Variovorax paradoxus: one gene and its partner. The protein of the gene in region 2 binds, or shares a complex with, the protein of the main gene of each other region. Links are inferred from orthologs where the notes say so. Each region holds a gene or a part of one and is shown on either strand. Other genes may lie near its edges. The genes, in order: tldD and pmbA.

What was found.
Region 1: the proteins of pmbA (region 2) and tldD are in contact, whole or in part, in a solved structure (PDB 5NJ9), measured with the Escherichia coli proteins. The link is inferred for Variovorax paradoxus from one-to-one orthologs.

Annotation. Positions count from the first base shown.
Region 1 is NZ_JAUSXL010000002.1:1,017,740-1,024,730, forward strand. Bases 461-3,269 are described here. They hold tldD (metalloprotease TldD), read right to left. Parts: upstream 2,691-3,269; coding sequence 1,230-2,690; downstream 461-1,229. Other genes in these bases: QFZ47_RS08560 (hypothetical protein), read right to left, coding at 643-1,182; rodA (rod shape-determining protein RodA), read right to left, coding at 2,803-3,269. Also shown: QFZ47_RS08555 (3-deoxy-7-phosphoheptulonate synthase), read right to left, coding at 1-417; more of rodA, read right to left, coding at 3,270-3,957; QFZ47_RS08575 (sensor histidine kinase), read right to left, coding at 3,990-5,846; QFZ47_RS08580 (response regulator transcription factor), read right to left, coding at 5,852-6,589; QFZ47_RS08585 (YqiA/YcfP family alpha/beta fold hydrolase), read left to right, coding at 6,888-6,991. UniProt on the Escherichia coli protein: Metalloprotease involved in CcdA degradation. Suppresses the inhibitory activity of the carbon storage regulator (CsrA).
Region 2 is NZ_JAUSXL010000002.1:3,837,998-3,845,007, reverse strand. Bases 1,795-4,622 are described here. They hold pmbA (metalloprotease PmbA), read right to left. Parts: upstream 3,980-4,622; coding sequence 2,609-3,979; downstream 1,795-2,608. Other genes in these bases: yjgA (ribosome biogenesis factor YjgA), read left to right, coding at 4,086-4,622; QFZ47_RS21760 (fumarylacetoacetate hydrolase family protein), read left to right, coding at 1,795-2,466. In the rest of the region: QFZ47_RS21770 (LysR family transcriptional regulator), read left to right, coding at 1-565; QFZ47_RS21765 (helix-turn-helix transcriptional regulator), read right to left, coding at 562-1,464; more of QFZ47_RS21760, read left to right, coding at 1,672-1,794; more of yjgA, read left to right, coding at 4,623-4,742; mog (molybdopterin adenylyltransferase), read left to right, coding at 4,739-5,335; QFZ47_RS21740 (cupin domain-containing protein), read right to left, coding at 5,328-5,735; QFZ47_RS21735 (SDR family oxidoreductase), read right to left, coding at 5,810-6,562; QFZ47_RS21730 (LysR family transcriptional regulator), read right to left, coding at 6,934-7,010.

The DNA of each region.
Region 1 (6,991 bases), 2.8 Mb from region 2 along the record:
CTCGTCGATGCGGAAGCTCTCGTCCAGGTACGGATCGTTGATCAGGCCCTTCCAGCCGACCGTGGTGCGCGGCTTCTCGAAGTACACGCGCATCACGATCTCGAGCGTGCCGGCGTATTTTTCGCGCTCCACTTTCAGGCGGCGGGCGTATTCGAGCGCCGCGGCCGGGTCGTGGATCGAGCAGGGGCCCATGACCACCAGCAGCCGATCGTCCTTGCCCGCCATGATGTTGTGGATGCTGCGCCGGGTGCCCTCAATCAGCGTTTCGACCGGCGTGCCGCGAATCGGGAAGAAGCGGATCAGATGTTCGGGAGGGGGCAGCACGTTGATGTCCTTGATGCGTTCGTCGTCGGTCTTGCTGGTTTTTTCGACGCTCGCATACCAGTTGTCGCTGGCGGGGGCAGTGTTCGTGCTCATGGTGCTTTCCTTGTTTGAATGAATATCGTCAGGGCATAAAAAAACCGCCGGGGCTTGAGGCGCCGGCGGTTTTGGGAGGGTGTTCGTTTGCTTTACGCGCTCGCCTCTCGTCCGCCGGAAACCGGGAACCAAAAGTAGGCAAAGAAATAAGCGCGGAGGGCGGACATGTGGGCGGAATGTAGCACGGAAAACAAAAAGCCAGGCATAGGCCCGGCTACGAACGGCTCATCGATAGCCGGATTCGCTGGGGTTGTGAATGATCCAGATCAGGTTGCCGCTGGAGTAGTCGCCCATGCCGCCGCCCGCGAAGACCAAGCGGCCCTGGCCCTTGTAGGTCATCTCGTAGCGGTGGCGGTCGCTGCCGAAATAGAACGGGATGAAGGCCTTGCCCGTCACGTAGGCGCCCTGGTCGGTCGGCGGGCCGGCCAGGTCGGTGACCTGCCTGGCGCTCATGCCGATCTGCAGCCGGGTGAACCTGCTGTTGCGCGCCGGGTTGCCGGTGATCTCGCCTTCGTAGCCATTGAGGCCCTTGACGGTGCGGCCGCTGCCGGCTTCGACCTTGGAGGAATCGACCACGTTGCCCTGGGCATCTATACCCGCCCTGGCGCCGCCGCGGGCCGGTGCCGCCGGCGCGGCAGCAGGCGCCGCCGCGGGCTGGCTGCCGCCCGAACCGCCGCGGGATGCGCAGCCCGCCGTCGCCAACAATGCCACCGCGGCAGTCACGGCCCACAGGGCCGCAGACGAATTGATCCTGATCCTCGTCATCGAATGCTCCTCTTTGTAAAAATCGAGGAGCGCAGCTTAGCAAGCCCTCAGGCCGTTCCGCCTACGGTCAAACCATCGATTCGCAAGGTGGGCTGGCCGACGCCGACCGGCACGCTCTGGCCTTCCTTGCCGCAGGTGCCCACGCCCGAGTCGAGCGCCATGTCGTTGCCGATCATGGTCACGCGGGTGAGTGCATCGGGGCCGTTGCCCACGATGGTCGCGCCCTTGACCGGGTACTGGATCTTGCCGTTCTCGACCCAGAAGGCCTCGCTGGCCGAGAACACGAACTTGCCGCTCGTGATGTCGACCTGCCCGCCGCCGAAGTTGGTGGCGTAGAGGCCCTTCTTGATGCTGGCCACGATTTCCTTCGGGTCCTTGTCGCCGCCGAGCATGTAGGTGTTGGTCATGCGCGGCATCGGCACGTGGGCATAGCTCTCGCGGCGGCCGTTGCCCGTGGGCTTGACCTTCATGAGGCGCGCGTTGAGCGAATCCTGGATGTAGCCCTTGAGGATGCCGTCCTCGATGAGCACGTTGCGCTGGCTGGCGTTGCCCTCGTCGTCGACGTTGAGCGAGCCGCGGCGGTCGGCAATGGTGCCGTCGTCGAGCACCGTCACGCCCTTGGCGGCCACGCGCTGGCCAATGCGGCCCGAGAAGGCGCTCGAGCCCTTGCGGTTGAAGTCGCCTTCCAGGCCGTGGCCGATGGCTTCGTGCAGCAGGATGCCGGGCCAGCCGGAGCCGAGCACCACGGTCATCTCGCCAGCCGGGGCCGGGCGGGCATCGAGGTTGGTCAGTGCGGCCTTCACGGCCTGGTCGACGTATTCGGCGATCTGCGCGTCGTTGAAATAGGCGAGGCCGAAGCGCCCGCCGCCGCCGCCCGAGCCGACCTCGCGCCGGCCGTTCTGCTCGGCGATCACGGTGACCGACAGGCGCACCAGCGGGCGCACATCGGCCGCCAGCGTGCCGTCGGCGCGCGCCACCAGCACCACATCGTACTCGCTCGCCAGGCCCGCCATGACCTGCGCCACGCGCGGATCGCGCGAACGCGCCAGCTTCTCGACCTTTTCGAGCAGCTTGACCTTGGCCGTGCTGTCGAGGGTGGAGATGGGGTCGACGCCGTTGTAGAGCGAACGGCTCGAGGCGATCTTGCGGGCTGGCGTCTTCACGCGGCCGGTGCGGCCGGCGGAAGAAATCGAACGCACCGTGCGGGCCGCGTCGAGCAGCGAGGCCTCGGAAATGTCGTCCGAATAGGCGAAGGCGGTTTTCTCGCCGCTGACCGCGCGCACGCCGACGCCCTGGTCGATGCTGAAGCTGCCGGTCTTGACGATGCCCTCTTCGAGGCTCCAGCCTTCGCTGCGCGTGTACTGGAAGTACAGGTCGGCGTCGTCCACCCGGTGGGAGGTGATCTCGGCCAGGGCCTTGCTCAAATGCGATTCGTCGAGGCCGAAGGGCGTGAGCAGGAGCTGTTGCGCCGTGGCGAGGCGCTCGATGGTGGGTTCGCGAGAGATCATGCCTGATTATTGCTCGCCCCCAGGCTTCGCGCACTTCGTGTCGCTTTCGCCCACCCCCTACCGGGGGCAACACCAGAGGCCCGGCAAAGCCGGTTCCTCGGTGTTTCTGGAATTAGCTCTGGGCCAGCTTCCGGGCCCGGGCGATCGACATCAGGATGCCCAGCCCCAGCCCCAGCGTGACCATGGCGGTGCCGCCATAGCTGATGAACGGCAGCGGCACGCCCACCACCGGCAGGATGCCGCTCACCATGCCCATGTTGACGAAGGCATAGGTGAAGAAAATCATCGTGACCGCGCCCGCGAGCAGGCGCGAGAACAGGGTCTGCGCCGTGGCGGCGATGGCCAGCCCGCGGAAGATCAGCAGGATGAAGGCCGCGATCAGCGTGAGGTTGCCCACCAGACCGAATTCCTCGGAATAGGCGGCAAAGATGAAGTCGGTGGTGCGCTCGGGAATGAATTCGAGGTGCGTCTGCGTGCCCTGCATGAAGCCCTTGCCGCCGACCCCGCCCGAGCCGATGGCGATCATGCCCTGGATGATGTGGAAGCCCTTGCCCAGCGGGTCCTTGCTGGGGTCGAGCAGCGTGCACACGCGCTGCTTCTGGTAGTCATGCAGCACGCGCCAGTCGACGCCGTCGGCGCACAGCTGCGACTCGAAGCCCACGATCAGCGTGACCGCCACGGCACCGAGCACCACCGGCGGCACGATCAGCTTCCACGGCAGCCCGGCAAAGAAGATCACCGCCATGCCGGCCGCCAGCACCAGCAGCGAGGTGCCCAGGTCGGGCTGCTTCATGATGAGCCCGACCGGCACCGCCAGCAGCACCGTGGCCACCACGAAGTCGAGCGGCCGCAGTTGGCCTTCGCGGCGCTGGAACCACCAGGCCAGCATCAGCGGCATCGCGATCTTGAGGATTTCGCTCGGCTGGATCACCACGCCCACGTTGATCCAGCGCTGCGCGCCCTTCTTGGTGATGCCGAACAGCGCCACCGCCACCAGCAGCGCCACGCCCATCGTATAGAGCGGCACGGCGGCCAGCATCAGCCGCTGCGGCGGCACCTGGGCCACCACGAACATGATGAAGCCCGCCAGCAGCATGTTGCGGCCGTGGTCGGCGAAGCGCGAGCCATGGTCGTAGCCCGACGAATACATGGTCAGCAGCCCGGCAAAGGCCAGCAGCAGCACGGCGAAGGCCAGAAAGCCGTCGAAGCCCTGGAAGATGGGCGCGACCCGGCGCGCCAGGGAGGGCTGGTTGAACACTGCGGACATGGGGGCGGATTATCCGCGCCCCGCGGCGCACCTCAGCCGAAGCCGAGCTGAACGACCGTGCGCCCCGGTCGGCTTTCGAGCGCCAGCCGGGCGCCGATGGCGGCGGCGCGCTCCGCAAGCGCCCGGGGCATCTGCAGCGCGTCGAAGCCCCGGCCGTCGTCGATCACGCGCAGCTGCACGGTGCCGGCCACCGCTTCGGCTTCGATCCGGAGGGTCTTCGCCTGGGCATGCTGCAGCACGTTGGAAATCGCCTCGAACAGCAGGAACTGCAATTGCCGCATGGCCTGCGCGTCGAGCCGCTTCACCTCGGGCACTTCCTCTACCGCCCATTCGAACTGAATGCCCGCGGCCGCCAGGCGCGGCTCCAGCCGGTAGCGCAGCGCCGCCAGTAGCGCACCGACGTCGCCCGGCGGCAGATGAATGGAGTCGATGGCCAGCTTGAGCTGGTCGAGCGAGTCGCGCAGCGTCCGCAGCAATTCCTCCGGACTGGCCTGGCCCGATTGCAGCTGCCGGATGGCCGAGCTGATGTGCGAGCCCACGCCGTCGTGCATGTCGCGCAGGATGCGTTCGCGCTCGTGGGTGCGCGCCTGGTCGCGCGCCACCTGTTCCAGCGCGGCGAAGGTGGATGCGAGTTCGCGCTCGCGCTGCGCGACGCGTTCGGCCAGGGCGGCGACTGAGCCGCGCGCCTGGACGCTCGCGGCGTGGAAGCGCCGCAAGACGATCAGCAGCAGCGCGATGCCGAAGAACACGGAGGAATAGCGCACCCAGGTGGTCTCGCCGTAGGCGTCGCTCAGGCGGATCACGAGCCAGTCGCGGGTGCCGAAGCCCAGCGTCACCAGCGCGGCCGCGGCCACGAGCAGGCGTCCCGCGTTCGGCCGCCGGATGGTGGCCACGGCAAAGGCGCCGACGAACAGCGCAACGAACCCGATCTCCAGCGCGAGCCAGCCGGTCAGCCAGTAGGGCTCTTCGCGGTGCAGCGCGATGGCACTCGCCGCGAAGGTTCCAGCCACCATGCCTGCCGTCGGCCAGCGCAGCCAGCGCATGCGCGGGTTGCCGTCCCAGCCCGCGAGGTGATAGCAGAACATCATGGCCGACGCGGCCCAGCTCGCATAGCAGGTGGCCATGAGCACGCCCCAGGCACCCCAGGGAAGCGGCGGTTCGGCAATCACGCCGTCGGCCACCCGGATCGCCCAGCAGAACTCGGCCAGCGCGGCCCAGAAATAGAGGCTGTCGCGCCGGCGCCATCCGGTGGCGGCGGCGTCCACCTGCGTGAGCCACAGCGCCAGTGCGATGCTGCCGACGATCAGGCTGAAGGCGGTCAGGAGCACCGAGCCGGTGAAGCGCCAGGCATAGGCGCTCTCGAAGAGATCGGTGCGCACCGGCGTCGCGGCTCCGATGGTCACGCGCGAAAGCCCGGCCCTGCGGGCGCTGTCGGCGCGTATGCGAACCTGCAGGCGGTTCTCGCCGGCCTTCAGCAAGTGCCCCGGCACCGGCACGTAGAGCGGCGCCTTGGCGTAGTCCGCCCCGTTGCCGCTGGCCGGGTCGCCGTAGACCTGCAGCAGCGCGTCGTTGAGCCAGACCTCCAGCACATTGCCGGCGCGCGGAATGAAGATGCCCCAGGGCACCTCGGGCTCGGCGTCGAGGGCGAACGGCAGCTCGAAGGTCGCGTAGCCGGGGCGTCCGCCGTGCTGGCGGTCCCAGTGGTAGGAGAGTTCGACGGCCGCCTTGTGCGTGGCGCCGTCGATGGTGGTCCACACGGTGCCGCGGCGCAGTTCGATCGCGCCCTCGGCCGGCGCGGCCCCGGCCGGTTGCGCCGCCAGCATCAGTGCTGCCACGAGCCACAGCGCAGCAAGAGCCTTGCCCGCCCGCCCGAACATGCGTCCGGCCACGCGGCTCACCCCGGGTGGGACAACAGGCCGAGGCGTGTGGCCTCGAACACGGCCTCGCTCTTGGAGTGCACGGCCAGCTTGCCGTAGAGATTCTTGATGTGCGTCTGCACGGTGTGCACGCTCAGGCCCTTGAGGCGTGCAATCTCGGCGTAGGAAAAACCGCGCGCTATCAAGGTCAGCACCTCGTGCTCGCGAGCGGACAGCAGGCTGGGCGCGGTGTTGCCGAGGGCGGCCTCCGGCGGGGCGGCGGCGAGCGTTCCCGCCAGCTGCAGGCTGCGGTACTTGGCCAGCACCCGCCGCGCGATCATGGGCGAGATCGGCGAGGCACCGGCCTTCATCTCCACGATGGTCTGGGCAATGTCTTCCGGCGCGGCGTCCTTGTGGATGTAGCCGACGGCGCCCGCCTCGATGCTGGCAAGCACGTTTTCCTCATCGCCGAAGACCGAGATCACCAGCGGCTCGCAGCCGGGAAAGCGCGCCACCGCCTCGCGGATCACGTCGAGCCCGCTGCCGTCGGGCATGCCGAGATCGACGAGCAGCACGTCGGGAATGATGGTGGTCTGGGCCATCCACGCCAGCGCTTCGTGCACCGTGCCGGCGCTTCCGAGCCAGTAAAGGCTGGCGCTGCGCTGCACGCTCGCCTCGAAGAAGGCGCGCGCGCGGCTGTCGTCCTCGACCACGAGCACGCCCCAGCGGTGCATTTTCCCGGGATGCATGGCCTCGATATTCATGGGTTCGAGCATAAGCTTCGGCGCATGGCAAAAGGGCCGCCGGACCTCCCGTTTTCATGGGATGCGGACACCGGCGCAGGCCATTGAAACTCGCCCTGAGTTGCGAGTTCGGTCGCACGTGTCAGTTGAATACTTTTGACCTCCGGGCATCGCCCATAGACCCGTGGCAAACCAACATATCCGTGCAGGAAGCCCTCATATCGAAGCCTGGTGCGCCGGGGACCGCGTCGAGCGCACGGTCCTCATGCAAAATCAACCGGCTCCTTCGATGGAGCTGTGTCGACCGCACCACTTCCAGTCTCCGCCCCGCATGGACCCGCAAGCCACTCATCTGTTGTACCTGCACGGATTCCGCTCTTCGCCCCGCTCCACCAAGGCGCGGCTGATGGCAGCGCGCGTGGCCCGCGAGCACCC
Region 2 (7,010 bases):
CCTGCTGGCGGTGCGGCCGCGCCTGGGCTTCGTGGTCGAAGAGGCCACGACCCATGCGCTCGTGCAGGCCGTGCAGGCGCGCACGCTGGACTGCGCGATCTGCCGCTTCACGCCGGCCAGCGCCGAAGCCGGGCTGGCACAGCAGTTCCTCTACAAGCAGGAGCCGCGCCTCGTGGTGTCGCGCACGGCCGCCCAGCGGCTGCTGCGGCGCGGGCTGGACTGGGAGGCCTTCGTGTCCCTGCACTGGATCTTCCCGCCGGCGGACACGCCGATCCGCCAGATGATCCATTCGATCTTCGCCTCGGCCGGGCAACCGGTGCCGGTGCCGCTGCTGGAGGCCTACGCGCACAAGACGCTGGTGTCGGTGCTGCGGCACATGCCCGACGCGATCACCATCCTGCCCGACGACATTGCGCAGGAGGTGGCCGATGCGAGCGGCGCGCGCGTGATGCCCCAGCGCCTGCAGTGGAACCTGCCGCCCGTGGGCGTGGTGCGGCTGCAGGATGTGGCCAATGCCGCCGTCGTGGATGCAATGGCCGAAGCGCTCCGCGGCGCGCGGCCTTAGCGGCTGGAAAGCGCCTGCGCCGCCTTGTCCAGCCCGGCATCGGCCTGGCTGCGGAACTGCCGCGGCGTGACGCCGTTCTGCAGCCTGAAGCGGCGGGCGAAGTAGACCGCGTCGCCGAAGCCGCACTGCCGCGCAATGTCGCCGATGCGGGCGTTCGACGTGACCAGCAGCTCCTTCGCACGCTCGAGGCGGCGTTCAGTCACCAGTTCGGTGAAGGTGCGGCGGGTCTGCTTCTTGAGCAGGTGCGCGAGATAGTTGGGCGAGAGCATCGCCGCCGCCGCGGCATCGTTGAGCGACATTTCCTCGCCCAGGTGCTCGCGCACGTAGCGCATCACGCGCTGCAGCGCATCGTGGCCCGCGCTGCGGCCGCCCTGCAGCGCCGCCTGTGCGAGCAGCGGCCCCTCGTGCCGGCTGCAGGCCAGCGCCATCAGCTGCAGCAGGATGCCGCGGATCGCGCCCACGGCGCCGAAGCGCCGCTCCCGGTTCAGCACGGCGAGCTCGTCGAGCCAAGCAAGAATGCGCACGAAATCGGCATCGCCGAAGTGAAAGTCCACGTATTCCTGGAACAGGAAGGGCGCGAGTTCGGGCTGGCGCGCGGCCGGCACTTCTTCCAGGTCGAGCGCCTCGACCGCCAGCTCGGGCCAGAGAAAGCCCTGGTCGAAGTTCACGATGGCATAGCGCGCGCCGGGCGGATGCGGCACCACGTGCACGCGGTAAGGCAGCACGAAGCTCAGGTGCCCCGCGGTGAACGGGCGCACCGCGCCGCCGATCACCTGCTGCGAGCCGCCGTCGATGCTGACCTGGATCTGGAAATACTCGTGCCGGTGCGGCCGCGCGAGCACGTCGCGCGCGCCTTCGAAGCGGATGTCGAAGTCGAGGTGGTTCGCGCGCTCCTGCATGCCGTAGAGGCGCAGGCTGCTGGATGGAAGGGCCGACATGGCGCGATGGTAAGCCGCTGCCCGAGCTGTTGGCGGCATCGCGTGTTGCCTGCGTGCTGTTTTTGCGTAGATGCGTACGCAAGCGCCGCCGCGGCGCGTTCCAGAATGGCCCGGCTGGCTGCGGCCGGCCTTCATCGCTTTTCATCAAAGATCCAGGAGACAAAGATCATGTCCAATTCACGACGCGGCCTGCTGGCTGGCTCCGCCGCCGTGGCCGCCAGCGCCATGGCCGGCTGCGCGCTGCCTGCCGGTGGCGCATCGCGCTCGGCGCAAACGCCCTTCGCGGTGACGCAGGCCACGGTGCCGATCGTCGGCAGCGAGCAGGCGTTTCCGGTGCGCCGCATCTACTGCATCGGCCGCAACTATGCGGCCCATGCGCGCGAGATGGGTTCCGACCCCAACCGCGAACCGCCCTTCTTCTTCCAGAAACCGGCGGACGCGATCCAGGTCGTCACGCCCGGCACCGTGGCCGACCATCCGTACCCCTCGCTCACCAAGAACTACCACTACGAAGTGGAACTGGTGGTCGCGCTCGGCAAGGGCGGGCGCAACATCGCGGCAGCGGATGCGCTGGACCTGGTCTACGGCTATTCGCTCGGCCTGGACATGACCCGGCGCGACCTGCAGCGCGAGATGGGCGACCAGAAGAAGCCCTGGGAAATCGGCAAGAGCTTCGACCGTTCGGCGCCCATCGGACCGATCCATCCCGTGGCCAAGGTCGGCCACTACACCGACGGCGCGATCTGGCTCAAGGTGAACGGCCAGACCAAGCAGAACGCCACGCTCAAGTACATGATCTGGTCGGTGGCTGAGCAGATCAGCCGCCTGTCGCAGGCTTTCGAGCTGATGCCCGGCGACATCATCTACTCGGGCACGCCCGAGAACGTGGGTCCGGTGGTGCGCGGCGATGTGATCGAGATCCACATCGACGGCCTGCCGAACCTGTCGGTGCGCATCGTCTGAAGGACGAGCGTGGTGCGCTCAGAAGGTGTGAAGGAACCGTCGCGAGCGCCCCGAGCTTGCGTCGAGGACCGGAACCGTACTCGCGTACGGTGAGGACCGCAGATGCGAGATCGGGGTGCGCAGCAGGTTCATTCTCACCTTCTCAGCTGCCGGCCACCTTCATGCGGTTGACCAGGACCGAGCCCGTGGTCTTGGCGCCGAAGGTGTAGGCATCGGCGCCGATGGCCTCGATGCCCATCAGCATGTCCTTCAAGTTGCCGGCAATGGTGATCTCATGCACCGGGAAGGCAATGCGGCCCTTCTCGACCCAGAAGCCGCTCGCGCCGCGCGAGTAGTCGCCGGTCACGTAGTTCACGCCCTGCCCCATCAGCTCGATCACGAAGAGGCCCGTGCCGAGCTTGGCGAGCATGGCGTCGAGGTCGTCGCCAGCCTTGGTGAGGCGCGAGCTCAGGATCAGGTTGTGCGAGCCGCCGGCGTTGCCGGTGGTCTTCATGCCAAGCTTGCGCGCGGAATAGGTCGAGAGAAAGTAGCCTTCGAGCCGGCCGGCGTCCACCACCTTGCGCGCCCGGGTCACCACGCCTTCGTCGTCGAAGGGCGAGCTGCCCTTGCCGCGCAGGACGTGCGGGTCTTCGGCCACGTCGACGTGCTTCGGCAGCACCGGCTTGCCGAGCGAATCGAGCAGGAAAGTGCTCTTGCGGTACAGCGCCCCGCCGCTCACGGCCTGCACCAGCCCGCCCAGCAGGCCCACGGCCAGCGGCGACTCGAACAGCACCGGGCATTCGGTGGTCTTGATCTTGCGCGACTTGAGCCGGCTCAGCGCCCGCTCGGCGGCATAGCGGCCCACCGCCTGCGGGCTGGCCAGTTCGCCGGCCGAGCGCATGGAGCTGTACCAGGAGTCGCGCTGCATGTCGTCGCCCTTGCCGGCGATGGGCGCCACCGACATCGAATGCCTGGAACTCGCGTAGCCGCCGCGGAAACCGTGCGTGTGGGCGCTGAAGAAGTGGCTCTGCTGGGCCGAGACGCCCGCGCCTTCGCTGTTGGTGATGCGCTTGTCGGTCGAAAGCGCCGCCTCTTCGCATTCGAGCGCGAGTGTGGCTGCTTCTTCGCTGGTCACGCTCCAGGGGTGGAACAGGTCGAGTTCGGGGTGCTCCTTGGCAATATCCTCTTCATCGGGAAGGCCGCTGACCGGGTCTTCGGCGGTGAAGCGGGCGATGTCGTAGGCCGCCTGCACGGTCTGGGCGATGGCGGCCTCGGAGAAGTCGGAGGTGCTGGCGTTGCCGCGGCGGTGGCCCACGTAGACCGTGATGCCCAGCGACTTGTCGCGGTTGCGCTCCACGTTCTCTAGCTCGCCCTTGCGCACCGAGACGCTGAGGCCGCAGCCCTCGGAGGCCTCGGCGCCGGCATCGGTGGCACCGAGCTTTTTGGCGTGGGCCAGGGCCGTGTCGACCAGGTTTTCGAAGAAGGAGCGGCTGTAGGCGAAGCCGGAATCGGCGCGCGAGGAGGATGTCGTCATGTGGTGGCTATGATACTTGCGCCCCCTGTTTCACGTTTTTCCTTCAACTTCCCACTGCGCATTGCACGCGTTGCAACGCCGCACGGTGCGGCCCAGAATCCACTCCATGTCCCGCAAACCCAAAAAAGGCTATTTCGTCCGTGGCCAGTTCGTCGCCGAAGGCAGCGAACTCGACCTGGAGCTCAAGCGCGAGCTCAAGGGCACCGACGACGCCAGCCGCACCGACCTCAAGCGCGAGAGCGACGAACTGCAGAAGCTCGGCACCGAACTGCTCGGCCTGCGCGCCGCACTCTTCGACGCGCTCCCGCTGAGCGAAAAACTGGTCGACGCCGTCGCCGAGGCCAAGCGCATCACCAATTTCGAAGGCAAGCGCCGCCAGATGCAGTTCATCGGCAAGCTGATGCGCAAGCTCGAACCCGAAGTGCTGGAGGCCGTGAAGCTCGCCCTGACCGAGCAGAACAGCGTGCCCGCGGCCGAGACCGCCGCGCTGCACGAGGCCGAGCGCTGGCGCGACCGGCTGATTGCCGACGACGACGCGCTGGGCGGCTGGATCGAAACCCACCCCGCCACCGATTCCCAGCAGTTGCGCGCCCTGGTGCGCCAGGCCCGCAAGGACCTGAAGGCCGGCCCGGCCGGCGAAGCGCCGCGCCAGGGCAAGGCCTACCGCGAGATCTTCCAGCTGGTGCGTGCGCAACTCGCGGTGCACGGTGGTGCGGACCATGCGGCTGCGGCGGCTGCGCAAGACCGGGAAGAGGACGCATGACCACTCCTGACTCCGTCCGCATCGGCATCGTCTCCATCAGCGACCGCGCCTCCAGCGGCACCTACGAGGACAAGGGCCTGCCCTCGCTGCAGGCCTGGCTGGGCCGGGCGCTGAAGAACCCGATCGATTTCGAGGCCCGGCTGATTCCCGACGAAGCGGCCCTCATCAGCGCCACGCTGATCGAGCTGGTGAGCGCCGGCTGCTCGCTGGTGCTGACCACCGGCGGCACCGGCCCGGCCCTGCGCGACGTGACGCCCGAGGCCACCCTGGCCGTGGCCCACAAGGAAATGCCCGGCTTCGGCGAGCAGATGCGCCAGATCAGCCTGCGCTTCGTGCCCACCGCGATCCTGTCGCGCCAAGTGGCGGTGATCCGCGACAAGAGCCTGATCATCAACCTGCCGGGGCAGCCGAAGTCGATCGCCGAAACGCTCGAAGGGCTCAGGGACACCGAAGGCGTGCAGGTCGTGCCCGGCATCTTCGCGGCGGTGCCCTACTGCATCGACCTGATCGGCGGGCCGTACCTGGAAACGGACGACACGGTCTGCAAGGCCTTCAGGCCCAAGTCGGCGATCCGGGCGCCGCGCGCTACTTGACCAGCGTGAGCAAGGGCGCGCCCTTGTCCTTGACCATCGTCACGAGGAACTTCGCGGGCTTGGTGGCGCTGGCGTTGCGGCCGACGGTATGGATGTCGGTCGGGCCTTCGTAGAAGGTCTGGCCGGGAATCAGCGTGACCTCCTTGCCGCCCTTCACGCCCATCACGATCGATCCTTCGAGCACGTAGATGAAGGCATGGGCGTCGTGGCGGTGGACCGGGTCCACGGAGCCCGGTGGAAAGTCGACGATGAACGAGATCGCCTCCTTGCCGGGCATGTCCGCCAGGTCCTTCGCCATGAGCACGGTCGCGGCGGCTTCGGGTGCCGCCAGGGCGGGCATCGCGGCGAACGCGCCTAGCGCGAGGCCGAGGGAAATGCAGGTCTTCTGAAAGCGGGTCATCGGTTGCCTTTGCGACCCGCATCGCGGGCCTTGAATGAATGAATGAATAGATGGACAGGCAAGTAGCCGGCGGCTCAGGCCCGCGCGCGCTGCGCAAGCCAGTCCTCGAAGCGGGTCGCCCCGAGGCGCGGGGCGGCGCCGGGCGTCAGCGAGCGGTCGTCGAGCTGCACGCCGAAATAGCTTGCCCCGGCATCGGTGACAACCGGCCGCTTATCGCCGGTCGCTGCGAACAGGCGGCGCACCAGCGCGTCGAGCGGCAAGGCCTCTGGCCCCGCGATCTCGATCCGGCCTTGCGCGGGCGGCTCGGTCACCACGGCGGCAAGCGCGGCAGCGACGTCGTCCGCCGCCATCGGTTGTATCAGCGCGTTCGACAGCCGCACTTCGCCGCCGCGCACGCTCCCGTCGGCGATACCGGCCACGAATTCGAAGAACTGCGTGGCCTGCACGATGGTGTAAGGCACGGGCGAGGCCTCGATCAGTTCCTCCTGGCGCTGCTTGGCGCGGAAATAGCCGCTGGCCAGCAGGCGATCGGTGCCGACCACCGACAGCGCGACATGGTGCGCCACGCCGGCCTCCGCAGCCGCCGCCAGCAGGTTGCGCCCGGCGGTGTCGAAGAAACGGAGCGCCGGCTCGTCCTCGAACGAAGGCGAATTCGCGACGTCGACGACCACGTTGGCACCCGCCAGCGCGGCCTTCAGGCCTTCGCCGGTGAGCGTGTTGACGCCCGTGGAGGGTGAGGCCGCGTTGACCTCGTGGCCCGCGTCGCGCAGGCGCGCGGCAAGCTTGGAGCCGATGAGGCCAGAGCCTCCGATGATGACGATCTTCATGGTCGATTCCTCGGTAAAGGGAGTCAAAAGGAACGCCCCCCGTGGGCGTCCATGCGAGGAAGACGTCCAGCGGGAGGCGTTTGTGACACCGGGATTGAAAATCCCCGCAATATCACGCTGCCGGACGTGACAGTGCTCTCACCCATTCAATGAAAGGGCGTTGAACGTCTGGTTCAGCGAAGATCAAAAGACCGCTTCGTGGGCTCGAAGCTGCCTGGCCGCGACCGGCTACAGCCGGCCATGAGCTGATGTTCAAGAAGGTCCGCTTCGCGGATGCACTCTTGCAAGCCGCAAGTCGTTGAATCGCCCGGATGGTGCGCGACGACCTCGCGCGGCATCGCACCGCGATGCACTGATCCTGCCGGGCCTGCTCAGCCCACCGCATCCCAGTATGGCGGGTCGCCGAAGGCCTCGCGCAGGCAGTCGACGAGTGCGCGCAGCTTGGCCG